DNA from 3 places in the Psychrobacillus sp. FSL W7-1493 genome. Region 2 is predicted to be linked to each of the others. Evidence: a T-box and tRNA genes for the amino acid it is inferred to sense, from the RefSeq annotation. Region 2 holds a T-box; the other regions hold tRNA genes.
What was found. A T-box is a leader RNA that pairs with one kind of tRNA and senses whether it is charged. The one in region 2 lies ahead of argS (arginine--tRNA ligase), so its partner is inferred to be a tRNA-Arg.

Region 1 (6,088 bases), 1.1 Mb from region 2:
AATACTGCTAGTTGCTAATAGGATGCACAAAACGATATAAATTATTAATAAGACGATAATGGAGGTGGTAGGCAAGAAGGTTGTTTTCACCCATTGCATCGCTTCACGCATTGTAAAGGCCGCCAATACGAACAGATAGATCCCTACTACGTAACGAAAAATTGTACTAGTTTTGGGACCTGTTGCCTCCTGAAGCCACTCCAACAATGGCCTCTGTTTAGCTTGCTTATAAATATAAACAAGTATAAAAATCCAGAAGCCCATGATTACTGCAGCCAATATGACAGAAATCCACCCATCTCTACCTCCTACCTCTAAAATAGGAGGTAGAATAGTGACATGATTTTTTAATCCAATCATAGTCATGGATAAAGCAACAACGTGTAAAATACTTATTGGACCGACTTTTTTCAAATTCATACCTTCTAACGTTTTATAATACTTTATAGTTTTGACAACTTTTAAAGTGTTTATAAGGTAAAATAGATATAAATTGAGAACTATCCATAAATAAACTAAGTGGAGTTAAAATAGGATGTGTTTTTTCGAAATCGATAACATCCTGATACAACTTATTACTAGAGAAATTTATCTTTACGCAGAGATAACCTTCGAGCTAAGGATTGCTCTAAAACCGAAAATAAAAAGCCTCGCAAACTTTACTAGGTCGTAAAGTTTGCGAGGCTTTAATTACAATTTTTTATAGTTTTTTATTACAGCGGATGCTTACCAGGATAAGGATATCTCCCAAACAACTACAATGGAGTATTTCTTACAAGAAATAAGCTACCAAAAAAAACGTGAAATCAAGTTGACCTATTTCACTTTTTTTTTATTGATAGACTAGCTATGTCCCAGTCTCTATTCTTATTCAACTACTGAATAGTTTCCGTGCTCCATGGAAATCACATATTCAGGCTTCGGTGGTTTTCCACCGTGCTCTTTAATTTTATTTTTGTGACCAGCGATATGTTCAGGGCTCTTTTCCCATGCTTTCCATGCTTCTTCCGATTCCCAACGAACGATCATAATGACTTCTTCTTCACCGCGACGAACATTTTTTACTAATAGCTCACGGCCGATAAATCCTTCTCTTTGCTCTATTAGAGATGGCCCTTGATCAGGCTTTTTCTTAAAACGCTCTAATACCTTCACTGAATTTCCTTCTGTTACTGTCCATTTGCGAATTTGTACGAACATTGTCATCCCTCCAAATTATAACGATTGTATGTAATATCTCTCTTATTACTCTTCTAATTCGTCCACTCTAATCTGTTGACTTGGTTCGTCAACTTCTACTAATTCAAATAACTGGGCAAATTCATCCATTAACATTTCCACAGCTTTCAGCTCCCCCACTAACACCGAGTTTACTGACTGCAGCTCTGGAGTAGCGAGCTGTTTTTTTAGAGAATTCGATTTCGTCTGCATTATTTCATAGAAGGCCAAAGCTCTTCCCCGACGAAATGTTTTTGCTCCACGTCTTTTTCCATTTCCTCTATACGAACCATTTTGTTCTTCACAGTGATTAGAGATTCTTTCTCTATGGGAATCATTTTTCATTTTTCATTCCCCTTCTGTATACATTTGTATACTTAAAATTGTATACCGATGTATACAATTTGTCAATTAGAAGTAATAAAATATACTAAATAGTATACCAATTTCCATTTAATTCACGCTAAAGTATATTATTCACCATCACCTAAAAAAAACGCCTTAAATCCTTAATATTAAGGGGCTTAAAGCGTTTTTTAGATGGTTTACTTTTGTGCAATTAATTCTCTTTAACTGAAGCATCTACTGTTTCGTTATTAAAGTAGTTATTATACTTGTCCATATCAAGACGACCTTCCCATTTCGCCATGACTAATGCTGCTAATGTATTACCACATATGTTAACTACTGTACGCATCATATCTAATAGACGGTCAATTCCAAGAATGAAGGCTAGCCCTTCTAAAGGAATACCTACTGCACCGAGTGTTGAAAGAAGCACCACAAATGATACTCCCGGCACACCTGCTATGCCTTTCGATGTGACCATTAACGTTAAAACTAAAATAATTTGATCTGTTAAAGACAAATCAATATTGTACATTTGTGCAATGAATAATGCTGCAATTGCTTGGTATAAAGTAGAGCCATCTAAATTAAACGAATAACCTGTTGGAATAACAAATGACCCAATATCTTTTGGTACACCTGCTTTTTCTGTTTTCAGCATAATACGCGGCAATACAGTTTCAGAGCTTGCAGTGGAAAATCCTAATATGAGCTCATCTTTAATCATTTTGATAATGCGGAACATGCTTAACCCAACAATTTTAGCCGTAATGCCCAATACAACTACAATAAAGAAAATCATCGCAAAATAAACTAAAATCATTAGTTTCCCTAATGGAATTAAAGAAGATAACCCAAATGTGGAAACAGTTGTTGCAATTAATGCAAAAACACCAATTGGCGCAAATTTCATAATTAAATTCGTTACCCAGAACATCGCGTCAGCTACACCATGGGCCAATGCTAACACCGGTTTACCTTTATCGCCAATAGCTGCAACCCCTAAACCAAACAATACGGAGAAGAAGATGATTGGCAACATGTCCCCCGCTGCCATGGAGGAGACAATGTTTGTAGGTACGATACCGACAATTGTATCCATTATGGTATGATCTTCCTTTGCCATTTCTTCCGACGTTTCAACATACGAAGAAATGTCTCCTTTTGTTAACTCATTCATATCGACTCCGCTACCAAATTGCGTTAGGTCAGCTAACAATATACCTAATATAATAGCCACTGTGGTAATGATTTCAAAATAAATAAGTGTTTTAACACCTAGTTTTCCAACTTGTTTTAAAGAACCTTGACCGGCTACACCAACAATTAATGTCGAAACAATAATTGGGACTACAATCATTTTAATCATATTCATAAAAATCGTTCCGAATGGAGTGATGTATTTTAGAATATTATCGTTTCCATAAAATATACCGCCAACAATAATACCTAAAATCAACCCGATTAAAATTTGCCAAGCTAGACCAATTTTTATACGCTTGCTCATTTCTTTTAATACCCCCTCAATACTGTAGTTAAAGAATAAATTATCTTAAAATAATATATAGTTTTTCATTATACTAGAATAGAAACGAAAAGTTAAGTTTTTAAATACTATATAAATAATTGGTAAGAATAATTTAATTCTTTCGATTATAAAAAATGTATCAACGGATGATATTGACATCATCAACAGTTAGTACCGCAAATAAACTAGAATGCCCAACTGGAAAAGTTGCGGTTATTTTAATGTTTTAGTTAATGGACCAAACATAATCTGACTGTATAGGAAAGAAGGCTATTTGCGAGGTTCTTTGCTAGGACACCTTGTAGTTTTGGAGCTAGTAAATGGGGTATCAAGCTTTCAAAGAGTTTACTCCTACTGCAATGCTTAGGAATTTTATTTGTAGTAATTGCTGCGGTTTCTCATGAAGCCTCTTATTGTTATGGCAATTGGCAATGACTTTAATACATATGCACTCCAAACAAGTATTGAAAATTATGTTTATTATGTAATTGTTTAAATACATTAATCGTTGAATGATAAGCTTCTTATTGTTTAAAAATTACGGAAGTCGACAACTCGTAGAGTTTACCCAAGCTAGAATTGGAATCATCCCCATGAAATGTAGATTTTGAATAGTAAAAGGGTCTGATCTGAATTAACTCTCTGGTCAAACCCAAGAATAAAAAGCACCTCAAACCCTTGAAAATAAAGGATTTGAGGTGCTTTTTAGTTGATTAAAATTATTTCTGAACCCATTTACGTCCCAGGAGAGATTCGAACTCCCGACCGACGCCTTAGAAGGGCGTTGCTCTATCCAGCTGAGCTACTGAGACCAAGTACTCCCCCACCACACAGATAGGAAAGACAAGATTTATTATATAATGATAACAAATGAATGTCAACACTACTTTAAAAATTGAAAGAAACTTCTTCTATTAGTTTATGATCAGAGGAGAAGAATAGAACTTGCCAACTATCTTTTTGTATCTCGATAATCGAATAGCTTTTTTCCTTACGTCCCCTTGGCTGATGAAGACTACCAGGATTGACAAATAAAATGCCATTTTGAAGTTCTGCTCCAAGCAAATGTGAATGGCCGAAGCAGACAACCGTCGCTCCAACTTCCTGCGCCCTATAATTTAGAGGCAATAACGTGGATTTGACTTGATGACGATGGCCATGAACTATTAAAATGGTTTGGTCTTCCAACGAAATAATTTTTTCCTCTGGAAAGCCAAGATCATAATCACAATTCCCTTTAACAACAGAAACAGGTTTGTCTTCAAAATAGGAGGCCTCTAACTCACTATCTCCACAGTGAATGATTGCATTGACCTTACCGGAATATAAACGGATTACCTCTTCCATAGCCATTATATCGTTATGCGTATCACTCATGACTAAAAGCTTCATCGAACAGCCACCACCCTTATAGTAAATCAGGTAATTTTGACTTCAATTGCTTAATAGCATTTCCACGGTGAGAAATAGCCCCTTTTTCTTCTGCAGATAATTCGGCCATCATTTTATTCTCGGACGGAACAAAGAAGACTGGGTCATAGCCAAAACCGTTATTCCCTTTTCTTTCTTGAGCGATAACGCCTTCGCATGTTCCTCTGACTGTGAATGGTTTCATCGTAGGAGATGCCACTGCAATCACACAAACAAAGCGGGCACTTCTTTCGGATTCTTTTGCGTTTTTAAGCTCTTCTAACAGTTTGGTGATGTTTGCCTCATCACTCTTCTCTTCTCCCGCATAACGCGCAGAATAGACACCAGGACGACCGCCTAAGGCATCTACTTCAAGGCCGCTGTCATCCGCAATTACTATCGATTGTAAATGCTCAGCTAACGCAGTCGCCTTTAACAAGGCATTTTCTTCAAAGGTTGTACCTGTTTCCTCAACATCCATTTCTTTTGCTACGTCATGTAGGGTTAGCACTTCGTATCCAAGGGGATTAAATAATGCTTCAAAATCCTTTGCTTTCCCCTTATTTTTAGTTGCAATAATTATTTGTTTCATGTTCAAATCATCCTTTCTCATCAATTTTAGAAGCTAAATCTCCTAATGCAGCTCGTTGGATATCCATTAACTGCTGGATCCCAGCTTCACCATACTCTAGAAGCTCCAATAGCTCAGTTTTTGAGAAAGTTGCTTCTTCGCCCGTACCTTGAAGCTCAACGTACTCACCACTGCTAGTTTGTACTATATTCATATCCACGGTTGCGGAAGAGTCCTCTACGTAATTTAAATCTAACACTACTCCAATTTCATCAACTATTCCTACACTAGTAGCAGCTAGGTATTGACGTACGGGAAACTTAGGAAGCTGCTTTTGCTCGTAAAGCTTTCCAAGTGCAATTGTCAACGCCACAAACGCTCCAGTTATACTAGCAGTTCTTGTCCCTCCATCAGCTTGGATGACATCGCAGTCAATCCAAATTGTTTTTTCCCCAATTACTTCGAGGTCTACTACCGATCGCAAAGCTCGTCCTATTAGACGCTGTATTTCCATCGTACGACCAGTAACCTTCCCTTTAGACGACTCACGCTGTGTACGTGATTCTGTGGCGCGTGGAAGCATAGAATATTCAGCTGTAATCCAACCCTTACCTTGTCCTCTTAAAAAAGGAGGCACTCGATCTTCAATTGTTGCATTACAAATAACTTTGGTATTACCTACCGTGATTAATACAGATCCTTCTGGGTGCATTAAATAATCTGTCTCGATTGTTACCTTTCGCAATTGCTTTGTTTCTCGTCCATCAAATCTAATCATATATGTCTCCTTTTTATGTACCTGAACAGAAGAAAACCCCGCTATTCGAGGATTCTCTTAACAGGGTTAATGAAATGAAATTGTCCGTATATCTGCATTCGACAAGTTTAACCATTTTTCGACAATTGTTTTAAAGATTGGCACCGAACCGGTCGTATAGAAAATTGGTTCTTTTTCTATCTCGGTCGGATTGCGTAAATGATGATAATCTAAGTACTCCAAAACATCCTGGGCG
Region 2 (6,088 bases):
AAACAAATGTACAAAGCATTATCTGGTAATGAGGTTGTCATTACCACGGAAGAACAATTTGTCCCTCCAGCCGATTATATAAGCGGTATTAAGAAAGCATTTTTCGGCGAGCTAAAAGCAATGGAAAAATACAGAGTAATACGGGAAGGCCTACCCTATCGTGAATATAGAGATATTGTCTTTGAGATATTAACAGACGAAATGAAGCACGCTCAGCTGTATAATTATATTTTAACGGAGAATATTTCGATGAATACTCCTAAGAAGACAGCAACTGAAAATACTGCATCTACTACCACAAGCAATGGTCCCGAACCAGTTGCCTTTCCAGATCAATGGATTCAATATACGGAATACCTTGTAAATGAAGGTCTAAATGATGTTGAAAGAGGCATTAATACGAAGCACATCCTCCAAGAATTTATACTTATGGGGGTCCTAGTCGGTAAAGGCTATACTCCTGAACAAGCATACGAAACAGTAGAGAACTGGGAGTTATCAGGGGAATCACAAATACTTCAGCAAAGTAAAAATAGTCAATAAGCCATCGCTGCGTGCAAAACGCAGCCTTTTTTTATGTCCATTTTTTTACTTTCTCATGTTACTCTAAAATTAATATTTTATTTTTGAGAAAAATTAAAATCGTAGACGTTATATAGAGTGTAAAAGCTTTTACAACTACCAAAAGGAGCTATTGTAGATGAAATCAACTGAATCTAATTTTATCCACAGGCTGCAATCTGGAAAAGAAGATGCACTCGAATATATTGTGGATAATTACTTACCGCTAATAAAAGGCGTTACCTACAAGGTTCTCTCCCCTTTAAATAATGCTGGAATGATGGATGAATGTATTAATGATATTTTTTTATCCATTTGGGATCACTCCAAGGATTTTAATGGGGACACAACTGATTTTAAAAAATGGATCTGTGTGATCACTAAATTTAAGGCAATTGATTACTACCGAAAAGCAACTCGTAATATGGAGGTTTCCAGTGAGCAGATGGAGCTTCAGCCAGCTGATTCAATAGAAAAACGTTTAATCCTTACAGAAAACCGAAACGAGCTAATGCAATTAATCCATAAACTAGACCCAATTGACCAACAAATCTTCATCATGCGTTTTTTTCTTGGAGAAAGCACAGAGACAATCGCTAAGAAGCTCGGAAAAACAAAAGCCTCTGTCGATAATCGTATATACCGAGGAAAGAAAAGGCTAAATGGACAGGTTACAAAATTTCTTCTAGGAGGTAGCTTTGTATGAAGGACCTTTACAAGCAATTTAATGATATCGAAATAGATGTAGACGAATTTGAAGAGGTAGAAGTAAGCGAGTTTGAGCGAGCGAAGGTAAAAAAAGAATTAATAAATAAAATCAGCACATCTAAACAAAGGAAAGGGAAAAAGTTATTAGCTGCCGCTTCCCTTGCGATTGGACTAAGCATCTCTGCTTTAGTAGGGCTTTCTTTTACAGCCTATGCGGACAATATTACAGTAATCAGTAATATTTATAAATTCTTATATGGAAATACCGGTGACGGAGGAACTTATTATGAGGGTTATGCAGATATTTCTACTCCTATAAATATAACAGCAACAAGCAATGGGATAGACATAACCGTCGCCGATGCCATCTACGATGGGGAATCTATGATTGTTACCTATACAATCGATGCCAATAGAGATCTTGGGAACCCCGTTGTAATTAGAGGGGTACCACACCTTCAAGGCTCTCCGAAAACTGGAAGCCATGCAGCAAGTAAAGTACCAGAGAGCGAAAATAAATATGTAGGTATTATTACTATGAAAATGGACGAAAGGGATGCCACTTTGCCAATAGAGTGGAACATTGATTACTTACGTCCAGGAAGTACCATTGATAATGAACCTATCGAAGGCGATTGGAAGTTCAATTTTACTTTAAGTAAGGCTGATATCGCTATCTATCATTTAGATAAAAAGTTGGAACAAGAAGATATTGCAATTCATCTACAAAAGCTAACAATTTCACCGAATTCATTTCATCTAGTCTTCGAAGAATTTACCTCCGCTAAGTTGTATGAAGGGTGGGATAATATTTCTGTTAATTTAATGGTTCAAGATAATCTAGGTAATCATTATTCTCTTAAAGACCAAAGTGGTGGAGGAGATTATAACTCTGCTAAGCGTAATATTAAATGGGGTGCTATCTACGAGAAGATTAATCCTAAGGCTACCCAACTCATAATTACTCCTAAAGTAGAATTATATGATTATGATTTAGTTGATTATAATGAGGATGGTTCTATAAAAGAGGGAGGTCGCTCTAATGATAGTACAGCCGATCAAAAACAATTTAAGATGGATGACATCATTATTGATTTAAAATAAATATAACAGAGGACTGGTAGTGAGTATCCATAACCAGTCCTCTTTTTTTTACATCTGCTCCGGAGCTTCTATCCCCAGTAAGCTCAACCCTTCCTTTAAAACTATCGCAACCGCATAACAAAGTGTCAGTTTGGATACCTTTGTCTCGTCATCAACGAGGATTTTTGTATGTGCATAATATTTATTAAAGTGGCGAGATAGTGTTAGGCAGTATTTTGCTATAAGCGATGGATCTACCTGTTCAAAGGATTTCTGTATAACCTGTGGAAAACGTTGAAGTGTCATAATCGTTTGCCAAGTCTCTTTTTCTAACCCTTCCAGCCTTACATTGTTAGCATCAAAATAGCCCTTTTGAAGAAGCGAACAAATTCTTGCGTGCGTATACTGGACATACGGGCCAGTTTCCCCTTCGAAGTTAAGCATTTGTTCTAGTGAAAATTCTACATCATTCATACGATGATTTTTTAAATCATGGAAGATGACTGCACCTACCCCAACCGATTTTGCGACCTCTTCTTTATTAGGAAGAGATGGATTTTTCTCCTTAATGCTATTCTTCGCCTCTTCAATCGCCTCTTCCAATACTCCTTTCAATAAAACCACCTTCCCTTTACGAGTCGACATCTTCTTGCCATCCTTCAGCATCATTCCAAACGGTACGTGCTGACAGTCCTTTGCCCACTCATAGCCCATTTTTTGAAGCACACTGAACAGCTGATTAAAATGAAGCGTTTGCTCGTTGCCCACTACATAAAATGACTTTGCAAAATCATATTCTTTTTTGCGATACAAGGCTGCCGCTAAATCTCTCGTTGCATATAGGGTAGTTCCATCCGTTTTCTTAATCAGACATGGTGGCATATCTTCGAGCTCCACTACTAGTGCCCCGTCAGATGCAGTTAGTAAGCCCTTTTCTTCTATCTCTTTAACCACAGGTTCCATTTTATCGTTATAGAATGCTTCACCGTTAAAGGAACTAAATACAATCCCTAATAGTTCATAAATACCTTGAAACTCTTTGAGAGAGGCCTCCTTAAACCAATTCCAAAGCTCTCTAGCCTCCTCATCCCCCTGCTCCAAACTCTTGAAGGCAGCTCTTGCCTCCACATTCAAAGATTCATCTTTTTCGGCCCATTCATGAAACTTTACGTAAATCTTTAATAGCTCTTCTATCGGCGAGGCTTCTATTTTTTCCTTATCTCCCCATAGCTTATAGGCCACGATTAACTTACCGAATTGAGTTCCCCAATCTCCTAAATGGTTAATACGAATAGTCTTGTATCCGTTCTTTTCTGCTATATTGGCAAGCGCATTTCCTATTACCGTAGAACGTAGATGTCCCATAGAAAAGGGCTTAGCAATATTCGGTGAGGAGAAATCTATCGTAATTTTCTCGTTCTTCATTGGCAGCTGGCCGTATTGGGTTTTGGTTTCCATTATTTCCTTAAGTACTTGCTTAGCAACGGTTTGCTGGTTATAGAAGATGTTCACGTAGCCACCTACCGCTTCTACCTTAAAAATAAGAGAGCCTTTTAACTGAGTTGCCAATTCAGTAGCTATTAGCTGCGGGTATTTTTTATATATTTTGGCTAGTGTAAAACAAGGAAATGCTACATCTCCTAATTCTTCGTTCTTTGGCTTTTCAAAAAGCTTCTCTATCTCATCTACTGTTAACAGACCTTTTAAAACAGATTCTACCAAAAAAGCCATTTGCTTCACTAATTCCATATACATTCAGCCTCCACATTTTTTCTTCATATAAAAAGCCCTCGCCTCTATGAAGAGACGAGAGCTTAAATTCCCGTGGTACCACTCTAGTTGTCACACGTTGTGACCGCTTTAACGTTATTAACGAGGACTTCCCCGGTCTTTTCTACTCTTAGTTCAAAAAGCTTCTCCAAAGTGCGTTTCTCCGAAAAGTTTTGCATCAGGCTCTCACCTCCCCTGACTCGCTTGGCATTACTGCATTCGGATACTCTCTTTATCACTGAATTGTCTATTAATTTTTACTAATTTTAGTGGAATGCAATCCTAATGTCAATATACATTTGGTGTATACAACCTTATTTACTTCCTAGCTTCAAATGAACGGAGTCGATTAGCTTCTGATAACCAATTTCTTGGTAGATTTTGTTGGAGGTCGGGTTTAGCATATCCGTATATAGCACGCAGAAGTCATATTGCTTTAATAGCTCCTTGCTGCAGGCTGCCACCATGGTTCTGCCGTATCCTTTTCGTCGTTTCTCTTTTGGAGTAAACACCATAGAAACAGTCACCCCATGCGCGGAAGGTCTCGCCTTCTTCATCATGGACACGATTTCCCCTTCATCCTCCCAAAGAAAAACCTCACGAGCATTTAACATAGCTTCCACTCTTTGAGCTATATCTTCTTTAGCGCTTCTCGGAAGTCCCGTATCTCCTTCAAATTGGCTAAGCCAAGATTCGATTAGTGGAGCGTCTTTGTCATTAGCAAGCCTCCAGGAGCCTGGACTAGCTTCTAACATATCATCCACCTGATCTAATCGGTATAGCCCTTGGTCCATTAACAGGGAGTGGGGTTGACCGGTTTTTTCTTCCCATTTCTCTGCAAAATGCATAGCCCACTCTTTCACACTTATTATGGAGTCAATATGTATACCTCGTTGTATGATTTCTTCTATACCTAAATCAGTTGATGCCTCTATTTTATTTGGATCCACAAAAATAATATTTAGAGGATGTGGTGGAGTCATTTGAAAAAGAGCAATTAACTCTCCATCTTCTTCAATAGTCGCCATTAGCGGGTTTTCATATCCACCTACTCGTATTCTTTCTAGCACCCCTAGAAACAAGCTAAATTTGTCCTCATTTTCCTTTAAAAAAGGTATTGCCTTCTCGTAAAAATTCTCTGCACTTTCATAGATTTGAAATCTCATTTTTCCATCCCCTTTGTAATGTTTTATGTTAATATAACGTAAAACGTTGCATGATGGGAGATATTTATGAAAATTATTTCTATTCGGGATATTCATATTGGAGAAGGACTTCCTAAGGTCATTGTTCCATTAACAGGAAAAGATAAAGACTTCCTTTTAAATGAGCTACCACTAGTTAAAGAAAGCGCTCCAGATATAGTGGAGTGGAGAGTAGATTTGTTGCAAGGAGTGGAAAACATAGAAGTGGTCAAGGATACCCTTTCCTATATACGTAATTTTTTGTATCCGGTTCCTCTTCTATTTACCTTTAGAAGTCATAAGGAGGGCGGTTCTACTGTTATAGAGAGCACCTATTATAAGCAGCTTTTGCGTGAGGTCATCCAAACAAAAGAAATAGATTTAGTGGATATAGAGCTTTTTTCAGAGGATGTAGAGGAAATAGTAGCTTTAGCTAAGGATTTTAAAATTTCTGTGGTAATGTCAAGCCATGATTTTAAAGGGACACCTTCCAAAGAAGTCATAATAGAACGAATGACAACTATGCAAAAGCTAGGGGCAGATATCCCCAAAATAGCTGTGATGCCTAGTAGCCCCGCAGACGTCCTTACCCTTTTGGATGCTACCTACACAATGTATTCTACATATGCAGACCGTCCGATTATTACGATGGCTATGGCTAAGGCAGGTATCGTTAGCCGTATGGCTGGAGAGATTTTTGGTTCAGCTGCTACATTTGGTTCAGTTCTCTCTGCTTCCGCTCCCGGACAAATTAAAGCTGCCGAGTTAAAGAAAGTCTTAAA
Region 3 (6,088 bases), 710 kb from region 2:
ACTAGTATTTTGCCTAATCTCTTAGTCGAAGATATTCGTAAGGCAGTCATCCGTTCGAAGGCTAAAAAAGTGTACATTTGCAATCTGATGACACAAGCTGGGGAAACGAATAACTATACTGCGTATGATCATGTAGAAGCATTGATCGACCATGTAGGCGAGAACTTTATAGACTCTTTGTTGATAAGTAATGAGGAAATTCCTGAAAATGTTCAGTATTTATATAAGCAGGAGAAGGCTTCTCCCGTTAAAATTGATATAGAGAAATTAGAAACACTAGACATAGAAATCGTTAAAAAGGACATTTCCATCGTATATAATGGCGCTGTCCGTCATGATGCGATAAAAGTAGCGGAATGGCTATACGAATATGCAGGCCAAAAAGGATCTAAACAATAGAGAGGCTCTGCAAGAAAGGGGGAAACGTTATATGTCGTTTGCTTCTGAAACAAAAAAAGAGATGACACAGGAGGAGGCTGAGCCTTGCTGTTCGAAGGCTGAGCTTTCAGCGCTCATCCGTATGAATGGATCTCTTTCTTTTAGCAACAAAATGCTTAGCTTGGATGTCCAAACCGAAAATGCGGCGATTGCCCGAAGGCTTTACACGTTGATCAAATCGTTATATCAGCTGAACGTAGAAGTGCTTGTTCGTAAAAAGATGCGTCTTAAAAAGAATAATGTCTATATTTGCCGAGTAAGAGAAGGATCCAAGAGGCTACTAGAGGATTTAATGATCTTGAAGGAAGGCTTTGAATTTGAGTATTCGATTTCACAGGAGCTTGTCAAAAAGAACTGCTGTAAAAGAGCTTACCTACGTGGAGCTTTCTTAGCAGGAGGCTCTGTCAATAATCCAGAAACTTCCTCTTATCACTTAGAAATTTACTCCTTATATAAAACACATAGCGACGCATTAGTCGATTTAATGAACTTTTATGAATTAAATGCAAAAACCATTGAACGTAAAAAAGGTTTTGTGGCATATTTAAAGGAAGCAGAAAAAATTTCTGACTTTTTAAGCATCGCTGGAGCACATCGTGCCCTCTTAAAATTTGAGGATGTGCGGATCATCCGAGACATGCGGAACAGTGTCAATCGCTTGGTCAACTGTGAAACGGCCAATCTGAACAAAACCATCAGTGCAGCTATCCGACAAGTGGATAACATCCGTTTTATCGATAATGCAATCGGGCTGGACCAATTGCCTGAGAAGCTTCGAGAAATTGCCCGTCTTCGTGTCGAGTATCAGGATGTAACCCTAAAGGAGCTAGGCGACATGGTGTCCACTGGAACTGTAAGTAAATCAGGTGTTAACCATCGCTTGCGTAAGCTGGATGAAATAGCAGATGCTTTAAGAAGAGGCGAATCAATTTAAAGAAATGGGGCTAAGGATTATGGCGGAACAACAGGTCGAAGTAAAATTACAATCAGGACTACAAGCGAGACAAGCAGCTTTATTTGTACAAGCAGCGAATCGTTTTATAGCAGATGTGTTTCTTGAAAAAGATGACAAAAAGGTAAACGCTAAAAGTATCATGGGAATCATGAGCCTTGCGATTGGCAAGGGCGCTACTGTTACTTTGAGTGCTGAAGGCTCTGATGAAGAGGAAGCTGTGGAATCATTAGTTAAGTTCATTTCTAATGCTGAATAAGATAAAGAGAGCTGTTATCTAGTCCGCATGGATTAGATAACAGCTTTTTTTTGTAGAATGACATTAAATATGGTTAAGAACTTTATCTACATATTTTTTGGCAGGAACTAGTCCCATGCCAGTTTCATTTCGAACAAGCTTGACCATTTCAACCTGGCTGCTGTCATTATTATTCATCTCTACGATTTGTTTTTCTAGGGCTTTGTCTCCTTTAAACGGAAGGGCCTGTTGTGATTCTAATTTTTTTATTTTGCTTTGTAGACTTACGATGTAAATGACTAAGGACAATATGATTAACAGAGAACTTATTGTATATAGCAAATTGAACACGACCTTTCATCTATTTTATAAAAAAATCCAAGGCGGTGAATCACTGCCTTGGATTTATATTATTTTAAATCTTTTTTCATGTCGCTACGTGAAATGATATGGTCGATTAGACCGTATTCTAATGCACGCTCTGCTGGCATGAAGTTATCGCGATCTGTGTCTTTTGAAACGACTTCAATCGGTTGACCAGTACGTTCAGCCATAATTTGGTTTAACTTGTCGCGTAGGTATAAGATACGTTTTGCTGCAATCTCGATTTCCGTTGCTTGCCCTTGAGCTCCACCAAGTGGTTGGTGAATCATAACCTCAGCATTTGGAAGTGCATAGCGTTTGCCTTTTGTTCCAGCTGTAAGTAAGAAAGCACCCATTGATGCTGCCATACCGATACAAATAGTTTGTACGTCTGGTTTAATGAATTGCATTGTATCATAGATAGCCATACCTGCTGTGATACTTCCGCCTGGGCTATTGATATAGATAGAGATATCTTTTTCTGGATCTTCTGCTTCTAGGAATAAAAGCTGTGCAACGATCGAGTTTGATACGTTGTCATCAATCGCGCTACCAAGCATGATGATGCGGTCTTTTAATAATCTAGAATAAATGTCATACGCACGCTCGCCGCGATTTGTTTGTTCAATAACTGTAGGAATTAAATTCATCCTGGATTGCCTCCTTCAAGGTAATTGTTAGTGTTTTTTTAGTGTGTACTGAGAAATTCTGCCTCAGTTGTAACTTTATCATACATGGAATGGTCAAGGAAGGTCAAATATTAAGCTTTAAAATGTTTACTTGAATTATTCCTATACCATTTGTATAATAGAAAGGTCGCTTGCCCCTGTAGTTTAATGGATATGACGTAAGATTCCGGTTCTTGAGATGGGGGTTCGATTCCCTCCAGGGGCGTCTATAACAGTTAGAAACACTCGAATTCGTTCGAGTGTTTTTTTATGCTCATTTAACTATGTGTTTGGGGCTTTCTTATTCATTCTTACTTCTCCTCTCATATGATTCAGCATATGCTCCACTTCGAAAGTGTAGTATGGGATCGTCTGTCAGCTCGATTCCCTTTGGAACAATCGTTGGGTCGAAAACAATGTCTTCCTTAGGATGTATTTTATTTCTAATTTCCAAACGACCTATATTCACTTTTCTTCTATCCTCTGGCCACATATCGGTCGCATCGTTTGGGTTATCCCCTTCCTCTGCTAAGCGGATGAATAGATCAAACTGGATTGGCCCCCGTTTTAATCGGTCGTCGAGCTCTTCCGTCAAATAGTTGGCTGAAATCGATTTGCTTGTTAGAGCAGGATCCTTTGTTTCATCGACAGGGACCCATTCGTATTTGATTGCTTGGCGTTCGCCGTCTTTATTAACAAAATAAAAGGCGTGGATAGGATAGTAGTGGAGCTCCGCGTAACTAGTAGGCGGCTGCTTTGCCTGCTCCTTAATAATTTGAATAACCTTCTCGCTATGTGGATATTTTTTAGAAACCAGCTCCACCATATTGATGGCTCGGTCGATTGTCTTGATGCCTGTTTTTTTATCCGTAAAGATTTCAATCATATCGATAAATTCTCTAGGACTGCTTGTGACGAACATCAGTACGGTAGAACTCACTAAATTGGTGAAGCTTCCATCGGGTAGCTGAAATTGAACGGCGAGCCCTTTGGCGGGAACAAGATAATCGACGGAGGCAGGGTTAGGGGGGCTATTGGAAAAACGAGCAGTAGCAGGAATTGCTTCTCTATGAAGATGGGGCGCAACCGTATAGGGTACAGCATTCCCATTTGGAAGAAATGTTGCCTCATACATATCCCCCTTAGCGTGTGCGCGCCTCGCTCCAGGGAATTTTCCTTGAATCTGCTCCAGTGCATCAATGGCTTCTTTTGGTGTTAAATCCTCGTTATGTACTTGGTCCATTTGTTTACCTCCTTTATTTACTGTCTAATCTATATCATTACCACTCTTTTCCTATATTAACCTCGTAAAAGGGACTTCTAATAGTCATAATTCATGTATAATATAATTAACTTGTCAGAATAAAATAAAAATGATGAGACTGCAGGCTGAAAGGGGAATGGCACTGTTGAAAAAAACAATACATCTGCTAGTTATAACCTTCCTTATTTTGTTGTTCTCTCCTTTAAGTACAGGGGCTACTGGGGATATTTCAAAGGATACCTATTTAGTAGATGAAGAGAACTTTTTAACAGAAGAAACGAAGCAGGAAGTAAAAATAATGGGAGAAAAATTAAAAAAAGGAACGACCGCTCAACTGGTTGCGATGATTATCGAGCATGTAGGAGACCAGTCGGCAAGTGAATTTAACATGGATATCATACGAGAGAACCAAATAGGAAGTGTACGAAATAAGAATGGCTTACTATTTTTAATCGAGACGGATCCGGTTAACGGGGGAGGTCCGGCAGTAGAGATTACAGTGGACCGTGACTTGGAAAAAGCACTTTCAGATGCCAAAATAGACCAGATAATCGATCGGTATACGATGCCTTATTTAAACCAAGGTTTAATCGATGAGGCTGTAATCTCCACCTATCAGGCTTTGTCCAATGAGGTTTCCAAGCATTACGGTATTACAGAGGGGCTAACGAAGCCACAACCATATACGAGTAACAGCCTACAGGACAGTATCTCGATCCCAACCATAATCATCATCCTTTTAGTCATCTTCCTCCTATCTAGAATGGTAAATGGTAAAAGAAAAAAGCAGAGAGATTAACAAAAGAAACGGGGAAATGGAATGAAACTAGTAGAAATAAATAAGGATAACTGGCTGAAAACGGTCCTTCTCACAACTAACGAGGATGGCAAAGGAACCGTAGTAGAAAAATTTGTTGCCTCCAACGCATTATCCATCACCCAATCAGTCTATGAAACTGGATGGACTATAAAAGGTATCGAGGCAGAGGACAAGCTCATCGGCTTTGCCATGTACGGGTTTGATGAAGAAACTGCAAACTACTGGATATGCCGCTTTATGATCGATCATAAAAGCCAAGGAAAAGGCTATGGCAGAAAAGCAGTAGAGCTAGTGCTGGATGAAATGAAGCAATTGGACGGCTGCAATTCCATCTATTTATCCACAGAGCCAGACAACGAAAAAGCCATCAAGCTCTATGAAAGCCTCGGCTTCCAGAAAACGGGTAACATTAACGAAGGCGAAGCAGAGTTTGTATTAAAGGTTTAGAGAAATTAAGGTGGGAGAAATAGATTAACTGGCTCTGTACACGGCGAGAGTATGTAAAAAAGCGAAGCGAATGGGGATACAATTTCCACTTGTATTGGTGTTATATCAATGTTTAAGCAATTATCAGTAGAAAATAACAATACGATTGGTAAACAGTAACAGCACATAAATTTATTTGCTTCTTCTAATTGCACTGCTAATAATTATCTTCCACTTAGGTTCTCATAATAGAATAACAATAAAAATTCCTTCTTTTATAAAGTAGGAATTTTTATTGTTTTAATATATTTTGTATTGCTTAAAAGACTAGTTCCGCATGGTGAACTTAAAAAGTGAGACGCCCTATATAAATTCCCGTTTAATATATGTTAGACGGATATTTTTGATTGATTTCTTAATGGATTCGAGCGCATGACTAATATAAACCAGATGGCAAAACCAAGATAAACTAGTGTCATAATAACAATTATAAAATGAAACTGCTCCATCAACTGCCGGAGCAAGGCAAAAAAGACAACGACGCAATGTATCAGATTTCCCAATACGACAGGTTTGTTATAGATGCCGCCAATTAGGGAAGAACGTGTAAACCAGTTCAACATTGCAAAACCTAAATATAGTCCTCCGATGATTTGCAGAAGAATCAGAGTAATGGGCGAAGGGTCAATCCCTAATACATTTGAAATTTCTTCGGGAATAAAGGTTCCTGCCAACCCCAACAAACCCATCACTACAGCACTACTAATCAAAAGCCATTTTGTTTTCATTTTTTTCCCCTTTGCACCTAGTCTTGAAATTTTGTACACAGTAAAGAAACAAGGTATATATTAGCTTCAAAATGTATTAAACCAGGAGTACAGTCTTAAGTAATTTTACAGGATATCGTTAAACGGCATCC

Region 1: it encodes a tRNA-Arg, which carries the amino acid that the T-box ahead of argS (arginine--tRNA ligase) is inferred to sense. The anticodon was not compared.
Region 3: it encodes a tRNA-Arg, which carries the amino acid that the T-box ahead of argS (arginine--tRNA ligase) is inferred to sense. The anticodon was not compared.

The regions. Positions count from the first base shown of each region.
Region 1 is NZ_JBBOSB010000001.1:1,522,367-1,528,454, reverse strand. It holds gene MKX96_RS07775 (GerAB/ArcD/ProY family transporter) at 1-414, opposite strand, end outside; gene MKX96_RS07770 (antibiotic biosynthesis monooxygenase family protein) at 868-1,200, opposite strand; gene MKX96_RS07765 (hypothetical protein) at 1,246-1,563, opposite strand; gene MKX96_RS07760 (cation:dicarboxylate symporter family transporter) at 1,778-3,073, opposite strand; tRNA gene MKX96_RS07755 (tRNA-Arg) at 3,833-3,906, opposite strand; gene MKX96_RS07750 (metallophosphoesterase family protein) at 3,983-4,486, opposite strand; gene MKX96_RS07745 (XTP/dITP diphosphatase) at 4,503-5,096, opposite strand; gene rph (ribonuclease PH) at 5,104-5,853, opposite strand; gene racE (glutamate racemase) at 5,920-6,088, opposite strand, start outside.
Region 2 is NZ_JBBOSB010000001.1:406,383-412,470, reverse strand. It holds gene MKX96_RS02105 (ferritin-like domain-containing protein) at 1-543, shown strand, start outside; gene MKX96_RS02100 (sigma-70 family RNA polymerase sigma factor) at 701-1,267, shown strand; gene MKX96_RS02095 (DUF4179 domain-containing protein) at 1,264-2,373, shown strand; gene argS (arginine--tRNA ligase) at 2,422-4,101, opposite strand; T-box leader at 4,152-4,370, opposite strand; gene MKX96_RS02085 (GNAT family N-acetyltransferase) at 4,437-5,288, opposite strand; gene aroD (type I 3-dehydroquinate dehydratase) at 5,355-6,088, shown strand, end outside.
Region 3 is NZ_JBBOSB010000001.1:1,119,866-1,125,953, forward strand. It holds gene MKX96_RS05660 (gluconeogenesis factor YvcK family protein) at 1-399, shown strand, start outside; gene whiA (DNA-binding protein WhiA) at 431-1,372, shown strand; gene MKX96_RS05670 (HPr family phosphocarrier protein) at 1,392-1,649, shown strand; gene MKX96_RS05675 (hypothetical protein) at 1,713-1,970, opposite strand; gene clpP (ATP-dependent Clp endopeptidase proteolytic subunit ClpP) at 2,039-2,641, opposite strand; tRNA gene MKX96_RS05685 (tRNA-Arg) at 2,814-2,885, shown strand; gene MKX96_RS05690 (catalase family peroxidase) at 2,961-3,902, opposite strand; gene MKX96_RS05695 (TPM domain-containing protein) at 4,069-4,722, shown strand; gene MKX96_RS05700 (GNAT family N-acetyltransferase) at 4,744-5,190, shown strand; gene MKX96_RS05705 (multidrug DMT transporter permease) at 5,559-5,957, opposite strand.